Bernardetia sp. MNP-M8: one gene and its partner. The protein of the gene in region 1 interacts with the protein of each later gene in a pairwise test. Links are inferred from orthologs where the notes say so. Each region holds a gene or a part of one and is shown in the gene's direction. Other genes may lie near its edges. The genes, in order: ruvC and ruvA.

Region 1 (11,944 bases):
CGTAAAGTTGAGCACTTGACATATTTAATTTTTGTTCTTGATTATTTCCATAATCAAATTTAGGAGTAGCAGATAGATAACGAACACCTACACGAAAAGCACTACCACTATCGTAATTAGTAATTTTCAGACCTCCACTTATAGAATAAGCAAAAGCTGCTGCAGTAGTTGCTTCTGTTGTAGCAATATTAGCACCTAAAGCCTGATACTCTACTTCTGGACTTCTAGCAATCATTACACCTCCTAATGCACGAAACTCAGGAGCTACTACTGGAGTTATAGGAAAAGAAAGTTCTATACCACCCATCAAGTTACCATATACCCAAGGTTGTGCATCTTCAACGCCTCCAAGGTTTACACCTCCAAAACTGACATCTTTAGCTTCCTTATTATACGGATTAACTTGAGCATCTAAAGAGTATGCAAAACCAATCAAAGGAGAAAAATAATATGCTCCTTCAAATCCTAAACCACCACCAAACTTAGCTTGGTCTTTAAAATCTTCACTTAAAGGAAAATTTCCATACAATGTAAATGCTCCATAGCTTACTGATTCTTCAGGTGTGTTATCTTGAGCAAAAGAAGTAGATGTGCCAACAAAAAATAAAATAGCAGCTACAAATAGAGATTGAAATAGTTTGTTTGTCATAATTAATAAAGAGTTAAAAAAGTAATTGATAAAAAATGATTCATTTTTGATTTAATAGAAAAAATAATGCCTTAAGGCATAAAAAAATTGTTTCTACAAAACGAATGCAATGATAACACTTTTTTTTAAATAAAGTTTTAGACTAAAAGTTAAAAAATGACTTATAGTCATATTTTTTCAGTTAAAGCGTTGATAATCAGTGTTAAATAGTGTAAAATAATTTTCGATAAGTATTAATTTTTTTTTGATTTAGATAAGTGAAATATTTAAGCAAGACAAATTAGATTTTTTACTAAACATAGTCTGTGTATATTTGGTATTGAATAAAACCTAAAAACAAAAACTTAACACAATGAAAATATACACTAAAACAGGCGACAAAGGAACAACTTCACTCATTAGTGGTAGAAGAGTATCAAAGGCAAATCTTAGAATTGAATCCTATGGAACTGTTGATGAACTCAACTCATATATTGGAATGCTTCGTGACCAAAAAGAACTAGAGCATAGAAAAGAAATTTTGATAGAAATTCAAGATCGTTTGTTTACGATTGGTTCATTGCTTGCATCTGACCCAAAAAAAGTTTCTCATATTCCCATTCCTCAAATAGATGAAACTGACATAACAGACTTAGAAGTAGCAATTGATGTGATGAATGAAGAATTACCACCCATGACTCATTTTATTTTACCAGGTGGACATCCTGCTGTTTCTTTTTGTCATTTGGCAAGAACAGTTTGTAGACGGGCAGAACGTCGTTGTACTGAATTAAATAATCAAGAGGAAGAAGGAGTTGATCAAATAATTATTCGTTATCTCAATCGTCTTTCAGATTATATTTTTGTCTTGTCAAGAATGACTTCTCACGAAGTAAATGCTGATGAAATTGCTTGGAAGCCGAGAGTTTAGAAAAGTGATTAATGGTTAGTTAAGTAATCAGAGATAATTAGCGAGGGATTTTTATAATGACTATGATAGTACTGGACATGGGTGGTAAAATCGTCGGTGGGAACATGGAAAATGGCGATTGTTTTACTAAAAAGTACTTTTTTTGCCATTGTTGGTGTCCTGACCAACAACACTATTTCCCATATCCAGTACTTTAATTTTGTCTTACTAACCACTTACTTTTTATTTTGGTATTATATTCAGTATTGGAAAATAGAAAATGAAGCAGTTAATTTGGAAGGATTACAAAAGTGATAGTCCAATAATTATCCTTATTTATACAAAAGAATTAGGATTAACAGAATATGCAAAACGAAATAGTGAAAAATTAAGAATCAAAAATCCATAATTGTTTTTTCTGCTTTTACAAAAAATCTATTATTTCTCCTTCTTTTTTTTTAGTTTTGATTATCTGTACTTAAAATTTATCAAATAGATTATTTTTACTGTATTTTTGATAAAAATTAATGATTGTCTGTATCAAAACTTATGAAACGTATTCTTATTTCACTATCTGATTCTGAAAAAGAAAAAAAAGAAGAAAAATTATTAAAATGGCTGGAAGAGGAAAACATCCAAACCGAAGCCTTAGACGATTATGTCCAAACGGAAGTAGAAGAAAAATTAAAAACTAAGCAAGAACAAACAGAACAAAAAGTAAAAAAGACAAGTAAAAAAATGCGTTTGGTAGCTGTTGTTTCCTTGGGAGTAATTTTAGTGTTGGGAGGACTTGCATTTTTTCAGATGTTAGAAACAGATAGGCAAAAAGAACTTTTAAAAGAATCTCAGAAGGAATCTAAATTACATAGACAGGTAGTTCAGCAGCTTCAAGATTCGATTATAGCTCGTGAAATGAGACATAAGGCAGTTATTAGTAGTCAGTCATCAGATAGTACAGTTACCAGTAATCAGTAAATACAGTTGATAGTTTTTATAAAAAACACTTATTCTCCATTGTTGGTATTTTAGCATAGCGACACCAATAATAAAAATGCTAAAATGAAAAACTTTCTTATTTATTTGATTGGAATGCCAGCTTCTGGCAAATCTACCTTCGGAAAAATCATCGCAGAAAAACTAGGCTACACATTTTTAGATTTAGATTCTTTGATAGAATACAGAAATAATGCTACCATTCCACAAATCTTTGAAAAGAAAGGAGAAAGTTTTTTCAGACAAGAAGAAAAAAAAGCTCTTCAAACGACCTTTAATTTAGATAAGACGATTGTTTCTACAGGTGGAGGAACACCTTGTTTCTTTGATAATTTGGAACAAATGAAACAACATGGAATTGTTTGTTTTCTAAATACAGAAATAGAAATTTTGGCAAAACGAACTTTTGAAACACAACGAAAACAGCAAGATAATCGTCCACTTTTCAAAGAAGCTGATTCTTTTGAAAAGCTGTATAAATTAATTTCTCAAAAATGGGAAGACAGAAAAGAGTTTTATGGACAAGCTCATTTTGAGATAAAAAATAATGACTTTGAAGAGTTTTTAGAAAAACTGGAAGAAAATAGTTGAATGGAAAATACAAAAACATATATAAAAGAACTCTCGGAGAATGGATTTACAGTTCTTCCAACTATTTACTCCTCTGATGAAATAGAAAAAATAACGGCTTTTATTGATAAAATAGATACATCAAGAAGTACAGTCAGAAAATCAGTAGATTTATTTGCTATTCGTCAGTTTTTAAAGGAAAGTCCAGAAGTTAGTAATTTGATTTTTACAAAAAAACTCAAATCAATTCTTCAAGAATTAGGAGGAAACGATTTTTTTGTAATAAAGAGTATTTACTTTGACAAACCCCAAAATTCGAATTGGTATGTTCCTTATCATCAAGATTTGACTATTTCAGTAGATGAAAAACTAGAATTAGAAGAATTCAATTATTGGACAGTCAAACAAAATCAATTTGCTGTTCAGCCTCCTTTACAGATTCTAGAAAATATAATTACAATTCGTATTCATCTTGATAAAACGGACGAGAATAATGGAGCATTGAGAGTTATTCCAAAATCTCATCTTAAAAAAATATACAAGCCTCAAAATATAGATTGGTATGTAGAAACAGAAACAATTTGTGATGTTGAGAAAGGAGGAATAATGATAATGAAACCTTTGCTTCTACACAGTTCGAAAAGAACAACAAATGACAAAAAAAGAAGAGTGATTCACATAGAGTTTTCGAATCAAGAATTACCAAAAGAGCTAAATTGGTCAGAAAAAATGACTTTAGATAATTTCTAAGACACTACTCATTTTTCCTTTTAGCATTCTTCAAAAGCAAAAACGAACCTACCAAAACAGGCAAGCCAATATTTATAATCCAAAGTAAAAACGTAATGGTTACTACTTTTTCTTCTCCTAAAGTACCAAAAAAATAAAGTGCTGTTGCTTCTCTTACGCTAAGTCCAACTAAAAAACCACCCACAGGTAAAACGGATTTTGCTGCAAATAAAAGACTAGAACCAACAATTATTTTTTCAGTAGAAAGTGAAAAATTGGCAGCCTTGAAAATTAAAATCATTTGAAGCGAAAAAACACCATAACGAAGTAAAGCAAAAAAAGTAGTTTTTAAAATATCTTTTTGAGAATACTGACTGGCAAAATAGAGGTTTTTTTGTAGCCAAATTATAACTTTCTCTGCGAATTTTAATTGTCTGACAATTTTATTTTTCCTTGCTCTGCCGTTTTTGGTGTCCTCACCGACGACTATTAAATTTGCCGTTGTTGGTGTCCTCACCAACGACCATTTATTATAAAAACACAACCCAACAAAATAAAGTAAAATCCAAAAAGCAAAAAACAAAAAAGTAAGATAATTACCTAACTCAAAAAACTGACTTATTCCAAAAATACCTCCCAGCATAGTAACCCAAAACTGCAAACCTCCATTTATAACCAAAGCACCAGCCGAGTCAAAACGATTTTTCTTCGGTAGATTTTTTGCTCGTCCTAGAAAGTTTCCTAATGGTAAAAAAGTGGCTAGTGATAAACCTATCCAAACACTTTCTAAAGATTGAAGTAAATTAATTTTTGCTAATGATTTTGTCAGAATTTGCCATTTTTTAGCCTCTAAAATCCAATTTATTAACATTAACACAAAAATAATAAACAAAGTTGCTCTATTTTTTTGCAATTCGTTCCATAAATCGGTTATTTGTGAAAAAAAAGATTGATGATTTTTGATTTGAGAATATAAATAAAACCAAGCTAAAGCCATCAATACAATATTGAAGAATTTTAGAAGATTCTTTTGAGTATTTTTTTTCATTAAATAATTTTGAAAGTAGAAATCAATCAACGCACAAAAAACGCACTACTTTTAATTTACATTCAAAAATCACACTTAGAAAGTGTTATCTACTTTATGAAACCAACTTCTTTTGATCAAATTATATTAGGAATAGACCCTGGAACTGTTGTTTTAGGATATGGTGTTTTAGGAATTAAAGACGATAAAATGTATTTGATTCAGTTTGGAGTCATAAAGTTAGCACAGTGGAAAGATCATTATGTAAGACTACAAAAAATTTATGATAGAGTAAGTACAATAATTGAAGAGTTCAGACCTCAACAAATGGCTTTAGAAGCTCCTTTTTTTGGTAAAAATGTTCAGTCTATGCTCAAATTAGGTAGAGCGCAGGGTGTTTGTATGGCTGCTGCACTTTCTCGTGGCGTTTCGGTAGAAGAATATGCTCCCCGAAAAGTAAAACAAGCTGTTACAGGAAAAGGAACTGCATCAAAAGAACAAGTTGCTAGTATGTTGCAAACGTTACTTTCTTTTGATGAAATTCCAGACCTCTTAGATGCTACTGATGCCGTTGGTGTAGCTGTTTGTCATTATTTTCAGCAAAATGCACTACTTCCAAAAAGTACCTCGTGGTCTGCTTTCTTAGAAGAAAATCCTGATAGAGTGAAATAAATTTAGAAGTCTGAGGTTAGAGGTCAGAAGTAATAAAATGAAGTTGAAAGTATGAAATTATAAGTCAGAAGTAAATACAAAATGGCAATTCAGAAATGATAAAGCCATCCTGTATTTAACTGATTACTGGTAACTGTTCACTGATAACTGACTACGCTATCCAAACTGTTTTTATGTTTACAAATTCGTGAATGCCATTTGTAGCTAATTCTCTTCCATAACCTGATTTTTTGATTCCTCCAAAAGGCAAACGAGGATCAGATTTTACCATGCCATTGATAAACACACTTCCTGATTCTATTTGAGAAGCTATTTTTGTAGCTTTTTTCATGTCTTTTGTCCAAAGAGAAGAACCTAATCCAAATTCTGAATCATTGGCAAGCTCTATCGCATGGGTTTCATTTTCTGCCTTTATTACAGAAGCAATAGGTCCAAAAAGTTCATCATCAAAAGCTGGCATTCCTTCTTTTACATCTACTAAAATGGTAGGTTCATAGAAAGCTTTGTCTCTCTTTCCTCCCAAAATTATCTTTGCACCTTTCTCTACTGATTTCTGTACTTGTTCTGCTAATTCTTTTGCTAAATCTTCTCTCGCTTGGCAACCTACATCTGTGTTTTCATCCATTGGGTCGCCCATTTTTAGTGTTGCCATTTCATTTTTGAACTCTTCTACAAACTCCTCATAAACTTCTTTGACAATAATAAAACGCTTAGCAGCAATACAACTTTGTCCTGAGTTTTGAGTACGTGCTTTTACAGCCGTTTTGGCAGCCGTTTTTATATCTGCATCAGCTAAGACAATAAAAGGGTCACTTCCTCCCAATTCTAAAACTGTCTTTTTGATATTCTTTCCTGCAATTTCAGCAACTGACGAACCTGCCCCTTCACTTCCTGTAAGTGTAGCTGCTTTTACATGGTTGTTTTCCAAAACTTGTTTGACTTGCTTTCCACTAATTAAGAAATTTTGAAATACATTTTTAGGAAAACCTGCTTCTAAAAAAAGAGATTCCATTGCTTCTCCACAGCCAAAAGAATTTGAAGAATGTTTCAAAACCCCTACATTTCCAGCCATAAGCGAAGGAACAGCAAAACGAAATACTTGCCAAAATGGAAAATTCCAAGGCATCACAGCCAAAATAACACCGAGTGGATCATAACGTACATAAGCCTCTGAACCATCTGATTTTTTGGCAACAGGAGCTAAAAATTCTTCTGCTTTTTCTGCATAAAAATCACAAAGCCAAGCACATTTTTCGACTTCTGATTTAGCTTGAGTAATTGGTTTTCCCATTTCTTTTGTCATAAGAGTAGCCAATTCTTGTTCTTTTTCCTTCAAGAGAAGAGAAAGTTTGCGAAATAATTCAGAACGCTCAGCAAAACCTGTTTTTTTCCAATCTTGAAAAGCATCTTCAGAATTCTGTAGCTTTTCTGTAATTTCAGATTCAGAAAGAAGTGTATAAGTTTTTAAGACTTCGTTTGTGGCTGGATTTATTGTTTGGACTGTATTTTTACTTTTATCTGGCATAATTGGATTCTTTTTTTAAAAATAAAGTTGAAAAAATGACTAATTTTAGTACAGTACAGAGGATTTACAATATCTTTTGTGCGTTCAACTCCTCAGAACTGAATCCACAACAATATATAATAAAACTTTTGAAACAGTGTGCTGATTTTAGTCTATAAAATTTTCATATAAAATCTATAATACTCTTAAAAGGTTTAGATATTTTTGAAAAATTAAAAGTAGCTCAGAACTTTTGCAATCAAATTTATTGTTCTGTTTCTATTTTACTCAAAACTTTCCAATCATGATGACTCACAAAAATTCAAATAAAACCCTTCTCATTCTTGATATAGACGAAACATTGGTTTTTGGTTCTACACAAAAATTAGATAGACCTTTTGATTTTACAGTTTTTAATTATTTTATTTATCAAAGACCTTATTTGAAAGAATTTTTTGAGAGAATAAAAGACCATTTTCTAATTGCACTTTGGTCTTCTGCTGACGATGAATATGTAGAAGAAATTGCTAAAAAGATTATTCCAAAAGATATAGAACTAGAATTTGTTTGGGCTAGAAGTCGATGTACTTACAAAAGAAATTTTAATGCTATTTTTGATGATTATCAAGATTATTCGGCTTCTGATAGTTCGCATTATCATTTTGTCAAACCTCTAAAAAAACTCAAGAAAAAAGGTTATAAATTAGAACGTATCTTGATTGTCGATGATACACCTCATAAAGCAAAAGAAAATTATGGTAATGTAATTTATCCCAAAGAATATAGAGGAGAGGAAGATGACAATGAGCTACTTTTACTTGCTGATTACTTACTAACTTTAAAGGATAAAATGAGCATTAGAAGAATTGAAAAGAGAGGTTGGAAGAAATGAATAAATGATGAGTTTTAAAAAATATTTTTAACGTGTAATTTTTTTAAATAATAATAGTTGATTAATCCATAATTGAGTTTACTAACAAAACCTTATTGAAATGGAAAATGAAAATAAATACTTAGTGTTTAGTTTTTTTAAGTAATTTTTAAGGCTATTGGTTTACTAATTTTTTGAAAAAACTCAAGTATTTCATTATCTTGATTTATATTTTATCCTATTTGTATAATTTACTAATAAAGTCCAATTCATTTGTTACTTACTGTTCGTTGAAATTATGAAAGAATATTACCCCTCAAAAAAGTCTTTATCTGTTTTATTCTTTACTTTCTTTGTCATATTTTTATTTTTTGACTCAATAGCTCAAAATACTGAAATAGGTTCTCCACCACTGCAAAATTTTGCTCCTACAGAATATAATGCAGCTCCTGAAATACGCTCTATGATGAAAAGTAGTAGAGGTTTTATTTATGCAGCATCAAATAGTAGAGATATCTTGGAGTATGATGGAAATAGTTGGAAGAAAATATTTACACCCTGTAATTATGTATATAGCATGGTTGAAGGTGAAAACGGAAATATTCATATTGCTGATGGCTTGGTGCGTTGTGCGGGCTACTTGAGACCTCAATATCCAACAGGAAAATGGGAATTTATTCCGTTGCATCCTGAAAATTTAGCTGATTCAGTTTGGAATAGAGTTAGAACAAGTAGTGTAGGAAAAATTGATAATCAAATTTATTATACATTTGATGGTACATCAAAGCAAATAGGAAAACATATTATATTCAAATTTGATAAAGGAGTTGTAAAAGAACATATTCGTATAAATAGAGATGATATAAAAGACACTTTTTTTACAAATAAAGGTTTTTTATTTTTTAATGGCAAACAATTATTTCATAAGCAAGTCTCCAACAATAAAAATGATTTTTCTTATGATTCTTTAAAGAACACCTCTTTTTTTGAGGGAAAGGATATTTATAAAATTAAAGATTTTTCAGAAAATGAGTTACTTATTTTTGGCATAGGCAATGATGTGACAATTTATAATTTAGAAACAGCTCAGATTACTCCTTTTGGTGACCAAAAAAGCCAAACTGTTTTTAGAAATGCTCAGCTTCTTACAGCCACACAAATTGTGAATGGAGATTGGATTTTTGGAAGTATTCAAAATGGTGTGATTCATACAGATAATAAAGGAAATATAATACAAATTATCTCTACAAAAGAAGGATTGATAGATAATATTGTAATGTCTTTTGCCCAAGATAACCAAAATCAACTTTGGACAGGATTTTATAATGGTATTGCAAAAATAGATGTCGCTTCTCCTGTTAATTATTGGGCAGAAAATAAAGGTATCAGTGGAAGTTCGATATATGACATTAGACGATTTGAAAATACCATTTTTGCAGGAACAGTTGCAAAACTTGTTTATCTTCAAAAAAATGGAAATTGGAAGACGATAGAAGGAACATCCATAGAAAATAGGTTACTCAAAACACTTCTTTTAGCTGATGGAAAAGAACATTTATTCTTATCGTCTTTTGATGGAATCTATGAAATTAAGAAAAAAAATAATTTGGAATGGGAGGCGATATCTATTTTAAAAATTCCTCAAGGTGGATTGCGTATTAGCGAAATGACTAATTATAAACATAACCCTAACAGAATTTATTTTTCACAATTAGGAAGAGAGGGAATAAATTATATAGATTATCAGCCTAATGCTATTCTCAAAGAAACAAAAAAAAATGATTTTTTAAAAAATACAAACATTCATATTCGTTCTTTAGAAAAAAACGAGTTTTGGGGAGTTGAAGCACAAAACAGACATAGAGTAGCAAAAATAAATATAGAGAATTCTAAAATTACATTTTACGATTTAGATTCAGGAGGTTATACCATTATTGATGGTAACGTATATGTTCAAAAACAAGGAAATGACAGCATTTTTCAAATAACAAAAGAAGATAAATTAGAATATGACAAACAAATAACTCAATTTTTGAGACCTTACTTAAATCGACCTGTTGAAATAGAACAAGTTGGTGAAAATATGCTTTGGGTATATGATCCTCAAAACTTTTTTGTGAATATCTATACTAAACAAGGAGAAAGTTATATAAGAAATAGTAAACTAGAACAAATAGTAGGAAAATATTTTGTTCGTTCTCTTTATCAAGATGAGAACAACAAAAACATAATTTGGATAGGAACTTCTAGTGGTATTTTAAACATTGATTTAAGTAAATTGAAAGAGTCAAATCAAGAAGCAATATTCAATACACTGATTCGTCAGGTAAAGATAGGAAATGATTCGCTTATTTTTGACGGAAATTTTTTCACTTCTAAAAAATTAGATAATGATTCCATTTTATATGAAATTAGCGAAATACAGAGTGAAAAAGATATTCTAAAAATTGACAATGCCAATAATTCTATTCTTTTTAAAGTAGCAGGATTATTTTTTATAGAAGAAAAAAGAACACAATACAGTTATTTTTTAGAAGGCTTAGACGAAAAATGGTCAGATTGGACAACTCTAAACATAAAAGAATACAACAACCTAAGAGAAGGTGAATATATTTTTTATGCAAAATCTAAAAATTATTTGGGAGAAGAAAGTGAAAAAGTTTCTTACCAATTCAAAGTTTTTCCACCTTGGCATCGTACCACAACAGCTTATGTTTTCTATCTTTTATTTGGAGTAGGAATTATTTTTGGCTCAACTCGTTTTTATACACATCGCTTACGCAAACAAAATGAACAATTAGAAAATATAGTTGCAGAAAGAACAGATGAACTTTCTCAAAAAAATACAGAACTTTCCACCCAAAATGAAGAAATTATTCAGCAGAGAGATCAGTTAGACATTAAAAATCAGAAAATTGAAGAGCAAAATAAAAATATTGTATCTAGTATAAATTATGCAAAGCGTATCCAAACGGCACTTTTGCCAATAGAAAAACGTATTAAACAAGAAATACCTAATCATTTTATTTTCTACAAACCTCGTGATATTGTTAGTGGTGATTTTTACTGGATAGAAAAAAGTGAAGACAAAGTAATTATTGCTGTGGCAGATTGTACAGGTCATGGCGTACCAGGGGCATTTATGTCTATGCTCGGAAGTAGTGGACTTACAGATGCTGTTTTTCAACAAAATCTTACTGAGCCTGATTTAATTCTTACTCATTTACACAACTATATTTTTTCTGCTTTGAAACAAAATCAGTCTGATAACAGGGATGGAATGGATGTTTGTATTGTAGTTTGGGATAAAGCAAAAAATCACATTCAATATGCAGGTGCAATGAATCCACTTTATTATGTTCAGAATGAAGAACTTTTGCAAATAAAAGCAGATAAAATTCCTGTAGGAGGAACAATGGCAAAAGAAAGAATTTATACTCCTCATACAATAAATCTACATGTTCCTACTACTATTTATCTAGCTTCTGACGGTTATCAAGACCAGTTTGGGGGAAAAGAGGGTAGGAAATTTATGACAAAAAAATTTAGAGAGCTTTTATTAGAAATTTCGCATTTACCAATAAAAGAACAAGAAAATCGTATTTCTCAAGTCTTTGATCGTTGGAAAGGAAAAATACATCAAATTGATGATGTTTTAGTAATGGGAATCAGATTCGAATAAATTTTTATTTTTTGATAAGCAACCAAAACTAAATGTATGTATCTGTGTTTAAGAAGCTAAGAGCGTGAAAGAGCATAAATCAATTGAAAAATTTAGTAAAATAAAGTAAAATAGTAAAAAGGTACTAGCTTATTTTTGTTTATATTCTTAAACTCCCTAAAAATCAGGTTGTTTACTTCGCTTTTTTTATATAAAAATTGTATCTTCGTAATAAATACAATCTAACCAAAAGGTTCAACAGTTTATTAATTACTTATTCATTCCCATATAATAAAACACAAAAAAAAGGATAAGAGAATAATAAGAATATATTTTTAATTTTAGAAATAATTTTGATATGTCTATTGCTATCTATTTT
Region 2 (11,706 bases), 3.4 Mb from region 1 along the record:
CAATTCTCAACCTTATAAACCAACAGGGGGTTTGTACATTAGTTGCAATACTTCTGATACGGACTCTAAAGAGGGAGGATATATTATTGCTAAACTTGATAATAACTTTGTTAATGGTGTACCTTCTTCACTTTCGTGGTTCAAATCAGTTTGGGCAAAATCAGTTCCTAAAGAAAATCATCCATGGGATGTTACTAATGATGGAAGAGTATTTTACATATCAGGTCAAGCCTATGGATATGACTGGAGTGCAGTATATTGTCTAGATCAAAATGGACAACCAACAGTAGTCAATAATTGGAGAACCCACTGGCTAAAAGATGGAAAAGAATGGAAAGGAACTCCTGCTTCAGCAAATCCACTTGGTGGAATTAAATCGGTTGCTTATAGTGGAATTGTTCTAAAAATGTGGGGAAGATGCGACTTGCGATCATGGACTTTGGCAGATTACAATGCTGTCATTGCTGATGAAAATGGAGGAACAAAAAAAGGCAAGTGGCCTTTAGATGTTTTATTTAATTCTCCTTGTGACCCAGCTTCCCCAACAAATGCTAGTCCAGGATATACAGGCTATTCAGCATCTCCAACTCCTGTATATGGAGGACAATCTATTTGTATTGACAAAAGAAACAATAACCTATATATAGGAATGAATTTCAAAAGTGTACTTCCTGGTGGGCAACCTGATTTTGAGCCTGCTGTAATTGCAATGGATGAGTCTGGCATGTTAATGTGGTGGAGTCGTTTGTACCATGAAATAACTCCTTCTGGTAATACCGTTAATTCTTCTCCAGACCAATATGTTGATGCATTGGCAATAGATTATACAAATGATAGACTTGTAGTAGGTGCAAGAACTCATGGGAATAATGTTGAGAATTTTTGGGAAGGAAATACCATTAACAGTAATGCAACAGCATCTGGATTTCAAAATAATTTTACAGGAGGCAATGGCAATATTCATATCTCTTGGTTAGGAAAATTTCAGTTGAACAATGGTACACTTACCAACTCAACTTACATGGCAGAATTAGCTGAAGGCACAGGTTCTTTAGGAACTCCTCATCCTGACCCAAATTTAGACGGTTGGTCAAATCCAAATTCTGGGTGGCCAAATGTAAACACTACAAGAATGGCAAAAAACAGTTTAAAGGTGTCAAGCAATGGAGACGTGTGTGTACTAGGAGTAGGACGTAGAACAATAACTACTGCAAATGCGTATCAGAAAATGCTAAAACCCTCACAAGGTAAAAGTGCATGGAATAATTTTGTAAGAGTTTATGATTCCCAATTTAGTGTTCCTAAATATTCCTCATTGGTGGTAGGAGAATGGAATCCAACTACAGAAGCAGGAGGAGGTAATACTGATTTGTATGGTGTTTACAAAACAAGTGATGGAGTAATTTGTGTAGGTAGGCAAACAGCAGCTTCTAATGGGAATGGAACTCCAAATGGAAATCCTATTCCAGTAACAAATGTAACACCTTGGGGAAATTCAACTCCACAAAACGAAAGTGCAATTCTAGTGTATTATAAAGCAGCAAACCTTTACAATCCAAATGATTTGATTCAAGGAGGAACAGTAGCAACAATTTTAGCACCTTCAAGTTTTATAGCCCCAAGTGTTCAGACAAGACAAGTTGCATTAAAATGGAATGACAATTCGAATAATGAAACTGAATTTATCCTTGAAAGAAGATCAGTCACAGATGGAGAAAGCTATAGATTAGTAAGCAGTATTGAAAGAGATTCTACTTCTTTTACAGACCTAACAGTATTACCTTCTAAAGATTATAAATACCGATTATCAGCAAAAAATAGTACAGCACAATCAGAATTTATTTATTTAGATGTTACTACGCTAGATGAACCTGTTAGTACAGATGGAACAGGACTTCAAGCTACCTATTATAACAATATAGACTTTACAGGAACATCAATTAATAGAATTGATGCTACTGTAAACTTTAACTGGGGCAATAGTTCGCCTTCATCAAGTATTCAGAATGATACTTATTCAGTACGTTGGACAGGACAAATAAAACCTGCTTATTCTGAAACTTATACTTTTTATACCAATACAGATGATGGAGTACGCCTTTGGGTAAATGAGGTCTTATTAATTGATAAATGGGTAAACCAAGGGGCTACAGAACACACAGGTACAATTACCCTAAATGGAGGACAGAGCTACACTATAAAACTAGAGTATTTTGAGAATACAGGTAATGCAGTAGCTCAATTAAGCTGGTCTAGTGCAAGCCAGACAAAAGAAATTGTACCTCAAACAGTTTTATATCCTTCTACCTTACCTAGTGCCAAATTATCTACTAGAGACGTAACTAATAGTAACGAAACTACTATTACGGCTTATCCAAATCCTGCAAAAGACATTCTTTATGTTCGTGTAGATAATATAGAGCAAAATGAAGTAACAATAGAATTGCTTTCCTCTTTATCCCAAACTATAAAGAAAATTAACTATTCTACTATAAAAGGCTGTGATACCTTTGAAATGAATATCAAAGGAGTGGCATCAGGTGTTTATTTTCTGAAAATTTATAATGGAAAAGAAGTAATTGTAAAGAAAATTATTATCGAATAATAAGTATAAAATAACTATTAAAAGAAGAGGTATCTAAAAAGGTAGAAATTCTCTATTATAACAATAGTTCTACTAAAGTAGAACTGCAAGAAGTTTTAGACTAAAAAAAAAATTCTATCCTACTTTATCCTAAAATCCATTCAAGAAATATATTTCTTGAATGGATTTTTTTATCTAAAAATTCTCATCTATCAATTCTCTATTTATAGCAGCTCCTGCTATTGTGCCAGAAGCTACTGCAAACGATACTGCTCTAAACATAGTTGTAGCATCTCCTATCGCAAAAATATCTTTTATAGATGTTTTTTTGAATAAATCGACTTCTATAAATCCATTCTCATCAAACTTGCAACCCATTTCTTTTGGAATATCAGAATGCTGCACAAAATCTACACGAGCAAAAATAGCAGAAATTGCGTGTTTTGTCTTGTTTTTGAAAACAATATTTTGAATTTGTCCTTCTTGATGTTCAAATTCCGAAATTTCAGTTTCTATTATTTTGATATTTTTAGAGTGTAGTTTTTGAGTCTGTTCTTCAGTCAAAGTAGATTTTCCATTTGTGAATAAAGTTAGATTTTCACTCCAATTATAGATAAGTTTAGCCATTTCAAAAGCTATATCTCCATTTGCCAAAACTCCAAGATTTTCATGTTTTACTTCATAACCATGACAGTAAGGACAATGTAAAACTGATATTCCCCAGCACTGAGCAAAGCCTGTAATAGAAGGCATTATATCTTTTATTCCAGTTGCAAAAAGAATTTTTTTTCCAAAAAATGAATTTCCATTTTCTACAAAAACTTCGTATTTATCTTTTTGAGAAGAACAAGAAATTGCTTTTCCTTCAAGAAAACTAACCGTAGGATAATTTAAAACTTGTTCTTTTGCTTTCTCTGAAATTTCTTTGGGTGTATTTCCATCTTGAGTAATAAAATTATGAGAATGAGGAGTTTGTTTATTACAAGGTTTTCCACTATCTATAATTAATACTTTTCTTAAAGAACGTCCTAAAGCCATAGCAGCTGAAAGTCCTGCATAACTTCCACCAATAATAATTACATCAAAATTTGATTTATTTTTCATAAAATAAGCTTTGAAAATTTATATAATTTTATTTATGCAACACTATTGCATTTGCAAATATACAGTTTATCTTCTTAAATGCAACAAAGTTGCATTTAAATCGCTTGTTTTTTGAAAATTCTATTTTATTCTATTAAAAAATCACTTTTTTACTTATCTTTGATTAGAAAATTAGAAATAGAAAATCATACTAGCATTTTTATTTATCGAAAATTTAACTTTCATCACTTACCATTTTATTAAATGTTTGCCTATCTCAACGGAAAAATTACAAAAAGAGAACCTTCACTAGCCGTTTTGGATATTAATGGGGTGGGTTATGAAGTCAAAATTTCACTTCAAACCTATTCTATTATTCAAGAAGGACAACCTTTCAAACTTTTCACTTATTTGAGCGTAACACAAGATTCTCAAGAGCTTTTTGGGTTTGCTACTGAAAGTGAGAAAAAAATGTTTTTGCAGCTTATTAGTGTTTCTGGAGTAGGACGAAATACTGCTTTAGTGATGCTTTCAGCAATGAACGTTTCTGAACTTGCCAATGCAATTATTAATAATCAAACATCTGTTATTCAGAAAATAAAAGGAATTGGAAAGAAAACTTCCGAACGTTTGGTTTTAGACTTGAAAGACAAGTTAGCAAAAGAAGGTTTCCAATTGGAAGATGAAAATGGAATGAGCAGCGCATTAAAAGAACAAGCATCCAATGCTCTTACCAGTCTAGGTTTATCAAAATTAGTGGCTGATAGAACCATAAATGCCATTTTGAAAAAATACGGCACAGATCTTTCTTTAGAAGAGTTGATTACATATAGTTTGCAAGAAGGCTAAAACAGTTACCAGTTAATAAATTTAGAAATTAGATTTATGAAGTTAGAAGTACTACAATCAAACCTAATTAAAAAAGGAAATTTTTCATTCTCTGTTTTCTCTGTGAATTCTGTGTTTTAAAATTATATTCCTATTTTCTCATTCTCCAATCTCTACCACGTGAAATTCTTTATTCTATTTATAATTTTCTTCATTATTCATTTTTCCTCATCTTCTTTGTATGCTTTCTCTTCTTTTACATCAAAAAAAGATTCTATTGGTTTAGAACGAAGGGGAAATAATTTATATATTAAACATAGAGTTACAATTGGTGAAGATATTTATAAAATTGCTAGAAAATATGGTATAAATAAAGAAACACTCATCACGCTCAATCCTGTTGCTCGTTATCCATTGAAAATAGGTCAAATTATTTACATTCCACATGCTCAAACGACGTATAGAATTTCTCAACTCAAAGGATATAAAGTTCGTGCAAACGAAACACTTTTTTCGATTGCTTCAAAGTTTCAAACTGATGTAAAAACGCTTAAAGAACTCAATGAGCTTTATTCTACTCAAATTCAAACAGGACAAGAATTACTTATTCCTTATCCAAGCACTCATCAGGACTTATATCTCATTCCTTCAAATGCGTATAGTGTAGCCAAAGATCCTAATAAAAAAGAAGAGCTAAAACATATATATCATACAGTAGCAAATGGAGAAACTCTTTATTCTATTTCCCAAAAGTATAAAGTCAGTGTAGAAGATTTAAAAAAAATAAATGATAATCCTTCTGGACAAATAAAAGCAGGACAAAAAATTATTGTAGGCAAAGGAGAAAAAATCGAAGAAGTTTTGATTGTTGCAAGTGCAAACACTATGACTAGCCAAGCAAAAAAAGGAAAACCTCATTCTGAATCAGGTGTTTGTAATGTAACTTTAAAAAGTGATAGACTTGTCGGAATGCACCGAACAGCTCCTAAAGGAACTCTCATAAAAGTATATAATGAAAGTGCTGGAAGAACTGTAACCGTCAAAATTATTGGTAAAATTCAGAATATTGATAGAAACAAAAATGTCGTTATTATTATTAGTCATGAAGCTGGGAGAAAGTTAGGAACAATGAGTAAAGAGTTTCCTGTTTGGTTAAAATGGGAAGAATAAATATATCTTAACTTTTCCTCAAAAAAGACTTCTATAAAATTTATGTAATTTTGGGCAGTAGAAACAACTCAATGAGTAGTTTTTACTGCTTTTTTGTATCTTCCTAATTTTCTTATGCCTCATAAGCACATATATTTAAATGAAAAAATCCTTATTATCTAGTTTAGTCTTACTTATACTTTTTTTTGGAAGTTTTATTCCAAGCAATACAAAAGACACTAAAGACGGTTCTAAAATTGAGTTTACAGAATTTACGCTTAAAAATGGTTTACACATCATTTTACATGAAGACCATTCTGTTCCTCTCGTAGCTGTTACTGTTTTATATCATGTAGGTTCAAAGAATGAAGAACCAAACCGAACAGGTTTTGCACACTTTTTCGAACATCTTTTGTTTGAAGGCTCAAAAAATATCAAGCGTGGAGAATTTGATGATTATATCGAAAACTCAGGTGGAATGAATAATGCAAATACCACTTACGACCGAACTTTTTATTATGAAGTAATGCCTTCTAATCAATTAGAATTGGCTCTTTGGTTAGAATCTGAACGCATGCTTCATGCAAGAGTAGACAGCACAGGCATCGAAACACAAAGACAAGTAGTAAAAGAAGAGCGTCGTCAGCGTATTGATAATCGTCCGTATGGTTCTATTTTAGAAGAAACATTGAAACGAGTTTATACCAAACATCCTTACAAATCTTCTGTAATTGGTTCGATGGAACATTTAGATGCAGCTGAAGAAATTGATTATAAAAGTTTTTATGAAAAATATTATGTTCCAAATAATGCTGTAGTGAGTATTGCTGGCGATATTGATGCAAAGACAGCAAAGGAATTAGTAGAAAAATATTTTGAAGGAATTCCGAAAGGTAAAAAAGTTGAACAACCTAAAATTGTTGAGCCTCCTCAAATGGCTGAAGTTCGTGATACTGTATATGATAATATTCAACTTCCTGCTGTTGTTCAAGCCTTTAAAGTTCCTGCTCGTGGACAAAGTGATTACTATGCTACCAAAATGCTATTTACATTACTTTCTGATGGACAAAGTTCAAGGCTTTCAAAGTCTGTAAAAGATGAACAACAGAAAGCTCTTTTTGTAGGAGCTTTTCCTTTAGATTTAGAGCAAAATCCTAGTGTTGCTCTTGCCTTCGGAATTGCTTCTATGGGAGTAAATCCTTTAGAGTTGGAAGAAGCCATGAACAACGAATATGAAAAGGTAAAAGAAGAGTTGATTGAAGAAAGAGAATTTCAAAAGCTCAAAAATCAATTTGAAGCTAATTTTTACACTCAAAATAGCACCATTGCAGGAATTGCTGAAACGTTAGCTGATAACCATGTCTATGGTGGAAGTGCAAATCTTATCAATACTGAAATTGAAAATTATATGAAGGTAACAAGAGAAGAAATACAAGAAGCAGCTAAAAAATATCTTGTCCCTGAAAATAGAGTTACTCTTCATTATTTACCTAAGAAATAAATTTAGAAGACAAACTTATGAAGAAATCTATAAAAGTAATGTGAATTTTTTAAAAACATAAATTTATTGATTTTACATTCTTCAGTGTTAAAAAAAATCTAACTAGCCGTTGTTAGTGTCCCAACCAACGACATAAATATAAAAAAATGAAAAATAAATTTATTTTAAGTATTGCCGTTTTAATGGCATTCTTATTTACTCAATGTACACCTGTTCCTTCTAGCTCTACTGGAAAATTAGATCGAAGCAAAGCTCCCAAAGCTGGAGAAGCTCACAAAGTAGAAATTGCTAAATCTCAGTCCTTTACCTTAGAAAACGGCTTACAAGTTTTTGTAGTTGAAAACCATAAACTTCCACAAGTTTCTTATTCTTTAGTTGTCAATTATAATCCAATTATGGAAGGAAAGCGTGTCGGAATGCTCAATATGTTTGGTTCTATGCTTCGTCGTGGAACAGAAAAACGCACAAAAGAAAAATTAGATGAAGAAATTGATTTTATGGGCGCAAATCTGATTACCTATTCAAGAGGTATTTATGCTTCTTCTTTAAAACGTCATTCAGATAACTTGCTTTCTATTTTTTCAGATGTTCTTTACAACCCTTCTTTTTCGAATGAAGAATTAGCAAAAGTTCGCACCGAATCTTTATCTAGCTTACAATCTTTACCTTCTAGTCCAGAGCAAATTGCAAATAATGTAGTCTCTAAGGTAAATTATGGTAATAATCATCCTTATGGAGAAGTAGAAACAGAAACTACTTTAAATGCTGTCAAAAATGAGGATTTAAAAGATTTCCATCAGACTTATTTCCGTCCAAATGTTTCTTATTTGGCTATTGTAGGAGATATTACTGTAGAAGAAGCTAAAGCTCAAGTAGAAAAATATTTTGCTCAATGGGAGAAAAAAGAAGTTCCTACTACCAAATACAATTCGCCAAAAGCTGCTGAAAAACCACAAGTGGCAATTTCAAATCGTGCTGGAGCAGTTCAGACAGTTATTAATGTTACTTATCCTGTTTATTATCCATTGAGTAGTAATGATTATGTTGCTGCTAGATTAATGAACGGAATTTTGGGAAATAGTGGTTTTGGAGCAAGACTTATTCAAAATCTTCGTGAAGATAAGGCATATACGTATGGAGCATATTCTTCATTGAGTCCTGATGAGCTTTCATCTTCTTTTACTATGTCGGCAAGTGTCAGAAATGATGTTACAGATAGCGCAGTGGTTCAATTTTTATATGAATTGAAGCGTATAAAAGATGAACCTGTTTCTAAGGCTGAATTAGAAAGAGTAAAAGCAAGTTTGATTGGTTCGTTTGTTCGCTCATTAGAAAATCCTCAAACAGTGGCAAATTTTGCGATTGATATTGCTAGATATAATTTACCTTCTGATTTTTATAGCAACTATATTCAGAAAATAAATGCTGTAACAGTAGAAGATATTCAAAATGCAGCCAAAAAATATATCAAACCTGAAAACATAACAATTGTAGCAGTAGGTGACCAAAGTATTTTGATAGAAAAATTAGCTCCCTTTGGAAATATTCAAATTTATGATGCTTTTGGAGAAATGGCAGCTCAAGCAGACCAACGCATTCTGATTGGAATGACAGCTGATAAAGTAATCCAAAATTACTTAACTAAAATTGGAGGTAAAAAATGGAATGAAGTTACTTCAATGAAAAAAGAACAAGTAATGAATGTTTCAGGAATGCAAATAGAGCAAAAATTATTCATTCAAAACCAGCAAAAACTAGCTTTAGAAGTTCCTAAAAGTGGAATAAAACAAGTCTATGATGGCAAAAAAGCCTATGTAGTAACACAAGGACAAAAACAAGAATTAACGGCTACCCAAACTAATAGCATCAAAGAACAAACCTTCATCAATCCTTATGTTCAGTATGATAAAGCAAATGGTTATTCTATTGAATTGGTAGGAGCGCAAGTAGTAGAAGATAAATCTGTCTTTGAAGTTAAAGTTACTCACAAAGATTATGGAGAACGTTTACAATATTTTGACCCTAAAACAGGACTTTTAATTAAAGAGGTAACTGCAGGAGGAGAAATAATGATAAAAGATTATCGTAAAGTAGGAAATACTGGTCTTTTAGTAGCTTATAAAACAGAAGTTAATTCTCCACAAGGAGCATATACAGTTGATGTACAAAAGGTAGAATTCAACTCTACTATTGATGCTAAAGTATTTATGGTAGAATAACATTCTATACATTGAAACATAAAAAATGTGTCATTGATTAATAAAATTATATCAATGACGCATTTTTTATATAATTAGATTTTCTTAGAAATCTTCTTTTCGTTCTGTTTGGATACGTATTGATTCGTCATGAATAAGTTTGAAAACAGCTGAAACAAAATCAGGATTTATTTCCATTGTTTCTGCCCATTCAGGACGGCTTTCAAACACTTTTTGCCAACGATCTAATTGGAAAATAGGTAAATTATTCTCTCTTTTATAATCTCCAATTTGTTTAACTAATTCCAAACGAGCGACAAAGTTTTCAACAACTTCTCTATCAATTTTATCAATTTGATTACGCAAATCTTGTAATTTATCTGATAAGCCTGCTTTTTCAAGTGTTTCTAAATTTCCTGTACGGATAACTAGTTTATCCAAAATTTCGGCAAGTCGTTGAGGCGTAACTTGTTGAGAAGCATCGCTCCAAGCCTCATCAGGACTACGGTGTGTTTCTATCATCAAACCTTCATAATTCAAATCCATTGCCTTTTGAGAAAGTGGGTAAATCAGTTCTCGTTTTCCTCCTATATGGCTAGGGTCGCAAAGAAGTGGTAAAGTAGGTAATTTACTTTTAATTTCGATAGCTAATTGCCACATCGGCTCATTACGATATTTTGTATTTCCATAACTTGAAAAACCACGATGCAAAGCTGCCATTTTGTTTATTCCTGCTTGATGAATGCGCTCAATCCCACCCATCCAAAGTGCAACATCTGGATTAATTGGGTTCTTTACGATAACAGGAACATCAACTCCTTTCAAAGAATCAGCAATTTCTTGCATTGTAAATGGATTTACAACGCTTCTTGCACCAATCCATAAAATATCTACTTCATGTTTTAGAGCTTCTTCTACATGTTCGGGTTTGGCAACTTCAGTAGTGATAAGTTTTCCAGTGGCTTTTTTGACATCTAAAAGCCATTCTAAACCAATTTTTCCGACTCCTTCAAAGTTATTTGGGCGTGTACGAGGCTTCCAAATTCCTGCTCTCAAGACTTGAACTTTGTCATTTTTAGCTATTTCTTGACAAGTTTCCATTAATTGTTCAGGCGTTTCGGCACTACAAGGTCCAGCAATAAACAAGGGATGATCTGCAGTATTCCAATTAGGATTATTTGGAAACCACGATGATAAAGGGGCAAATTCCATAAATATATAAATAAAGTTGTCTGATTAAATACAAACAACAACGTAATTATTCTAAAATAAAGTTCAAAGGTAGTCAAAATGATTTTTCGAACAAAGATGAATAAGGAGAATAATTTTGTGTTAAAAAAAATTATTTTACAGGTTTATGTTCGGCTATTTTTTGCTGTAAAGCGTATAAATATTGCTGCACTTGTTGCGATTGTTCCGTACTGTTCTTGAAACGTTTTTTTATAAATGTGTCATTGTTTAATTGCTCGGCTTGCAGTGTTTCTATATGTTCGAAGGGAGAAAACTCTTCTCTTTCAGCGTCCAATTTTTGTTTTTGTGCTTTTTTGAATTGCTCTTTAAGCTGTTGATAAACAAGTGGTTCTACTTTTGATTCTATTTCTTTCCAAAGGGAAGCCGAAATTTGAACAAAGATAAGTTCTCCATTTTTATCAATTATTTTAGTGAGATGAGCTGTTTGAAAAGCCTCATTTTCAGAATCTTTCATTATTTAATTAAAATTAGCTACTACATAAATTAACATAATTTAAAATTTGACAAATAGGGCAATTTCTTGTTTTACTCGTCATTATATCAACTAAATTATATTCCTTCTTACTTTTTATTATTTTCAAAATCTGTTTCAATCATGCCAATAAAAATAAAGTATCTTCAGCTCATTACCAAACAATTAAGTGGACAAATTACTGAAAAAGAATCTCAAATGCTACAAAAATGGCTTTCTAAAAGTCCTTTAAATCAAGTTCTTTTTGCAGATCAAGAAAATGTTTGGCAGTCTTTTCACAATAAAAATATGAATATTTCTGCTTAGAAAGTATTTTTGTTGGTGCTTGCTACATTAAAACATCAATAAATAGAGTTACAGCAGTATTTCTATAAAAAAATATAGCTTTTTGATAAGAGAATTGATAAATTTGAACTTTCTAAGAGAATTTAGAAAACATTCAGTTTATTGATTCTCTTTTTGTTTCTTTTGAACAGACTGGGAAGTCTGTTATACTTAAATTGCTTTCATCAAATTGTCTGATTTTCTTTCCCCTTCTCCTCAAAAAAAGTCTTCTACATCTAATCTATACAATTTATTTTCTGTGTGGTTGGTTGTTTTGTGTGTCATTTTGGGTTTGTATGCGATGGATAGCTATGAG

What was found.
Region 2: the proteins of ruvC (region 1) and ruvA interact in binary tests that used the Escherichia coli proteins (3 or more experiments, as listed by UniProt). The link is inferred for Bernardetia sp. MNP-M8 from one-to-one orthologs.

What each region holds. Positions count from the first base shown.
Region 1 is NZ_CP147012.1:4,100,515-4,112,458, forward strand. Bases 3,806-6,751 are described here. They hold ruvC (crossover junction endodeoxyribonuclease RuvC), read left to right. Parts: upstream 3,806-4,974; coding sequence 4,975-5,529; downstream 5,530-6,751. Other genes in these bases: V9L04_RS16695 (phytanoyl-CoA dioxygenase family protein), read left to right, coding at 3,806-3,851; V9L04_RS16700 (hypothetical protein), read right to left, coding at 3,856-4,878; V9L04_RS16710 (NAD-dependent succinate-semialdehyde dehydrogenase), read right to left, coding at 5,681-6,751. In the rest of the region: V9L04_RS16670 (hypothetical protein), read right to left, coding at 1-649; V9L04_RS16675 (cob(I)yrinic acid a,c-diamide adenosyltransferase), read left to right, coding at 1,002-1,559; V9L04_RS16680 (hypothetical protein), read left to right, coding at 1,819-1,947; V9L04_RS16685 (hypothetical protein), read left to right, coding at 2,088-2,513; V9L04_RS16690 (shikimate kinase), read left to right, coding at 2,598-3,122; more of V9L04_RS16695, read left to right, coding at 3,123-3,805; more of V9L04_RS16710, read right to left, coding at 6,752-7,054; V9L04_RS16715 (HAD family hydrolase), read left to right, coding at 7,338-7,925; V9L04_RS16720 (SpoIIE family protein phosphatase), read left to right, coding at 8,203-11,586.
Region 2 is NZ_CP147012.1:720,320-732,025, forward strand. The notes cover bases 3,016-5,723. They hold ruvA (Holliday junction branch migration protein RuvA), read left to right. Parts: upstream 3,016-3,931; coding sequence 3,932-4,516; downstream 4,517-5,723. Other genes in these bases: V9L04_RS03170 (NAD(P)/FAD-dependent oxidoreductase), read right to left, coding at 3,016-3,688; V9L04_RS03180 (LysM peptidoglycan-binding domain-containing protein), read left to right, coding at 4,676-5,665. Outside these bases: V9L04_RS03165 (PA14 domain-containing protein), read left to right, coding at 1-2,605; more of V9L04_RS03170, read right to left, coding at 2,780-3,015; V9L04_RS03185 (pitrilysin family protein), read left to right, coding at 5,805-7,145; V9L04_RS03190 (insulinase family protein), read left to right, coding at 7,292-9,364; V9L04_RS03195 (chorismate mutase), read right to left, coding at 9,449-10,555; V9L04_RS03200 (hypothetical protein), read right to left, coding at 10,686-11,048; V9L04_RS03205 (hypothetical protein), read left to right, coding at 11,190-11,372; V9L04_RS03210 (SGNH/GDSL hydrolase family protein), read left to right, coding at 11,581-11,706. UniProt on the Escherichia coli protein: The RuvA-RuvB-RuvC complex processes Holliday junction (HJ) DNA during genetic recombination and DNA repair.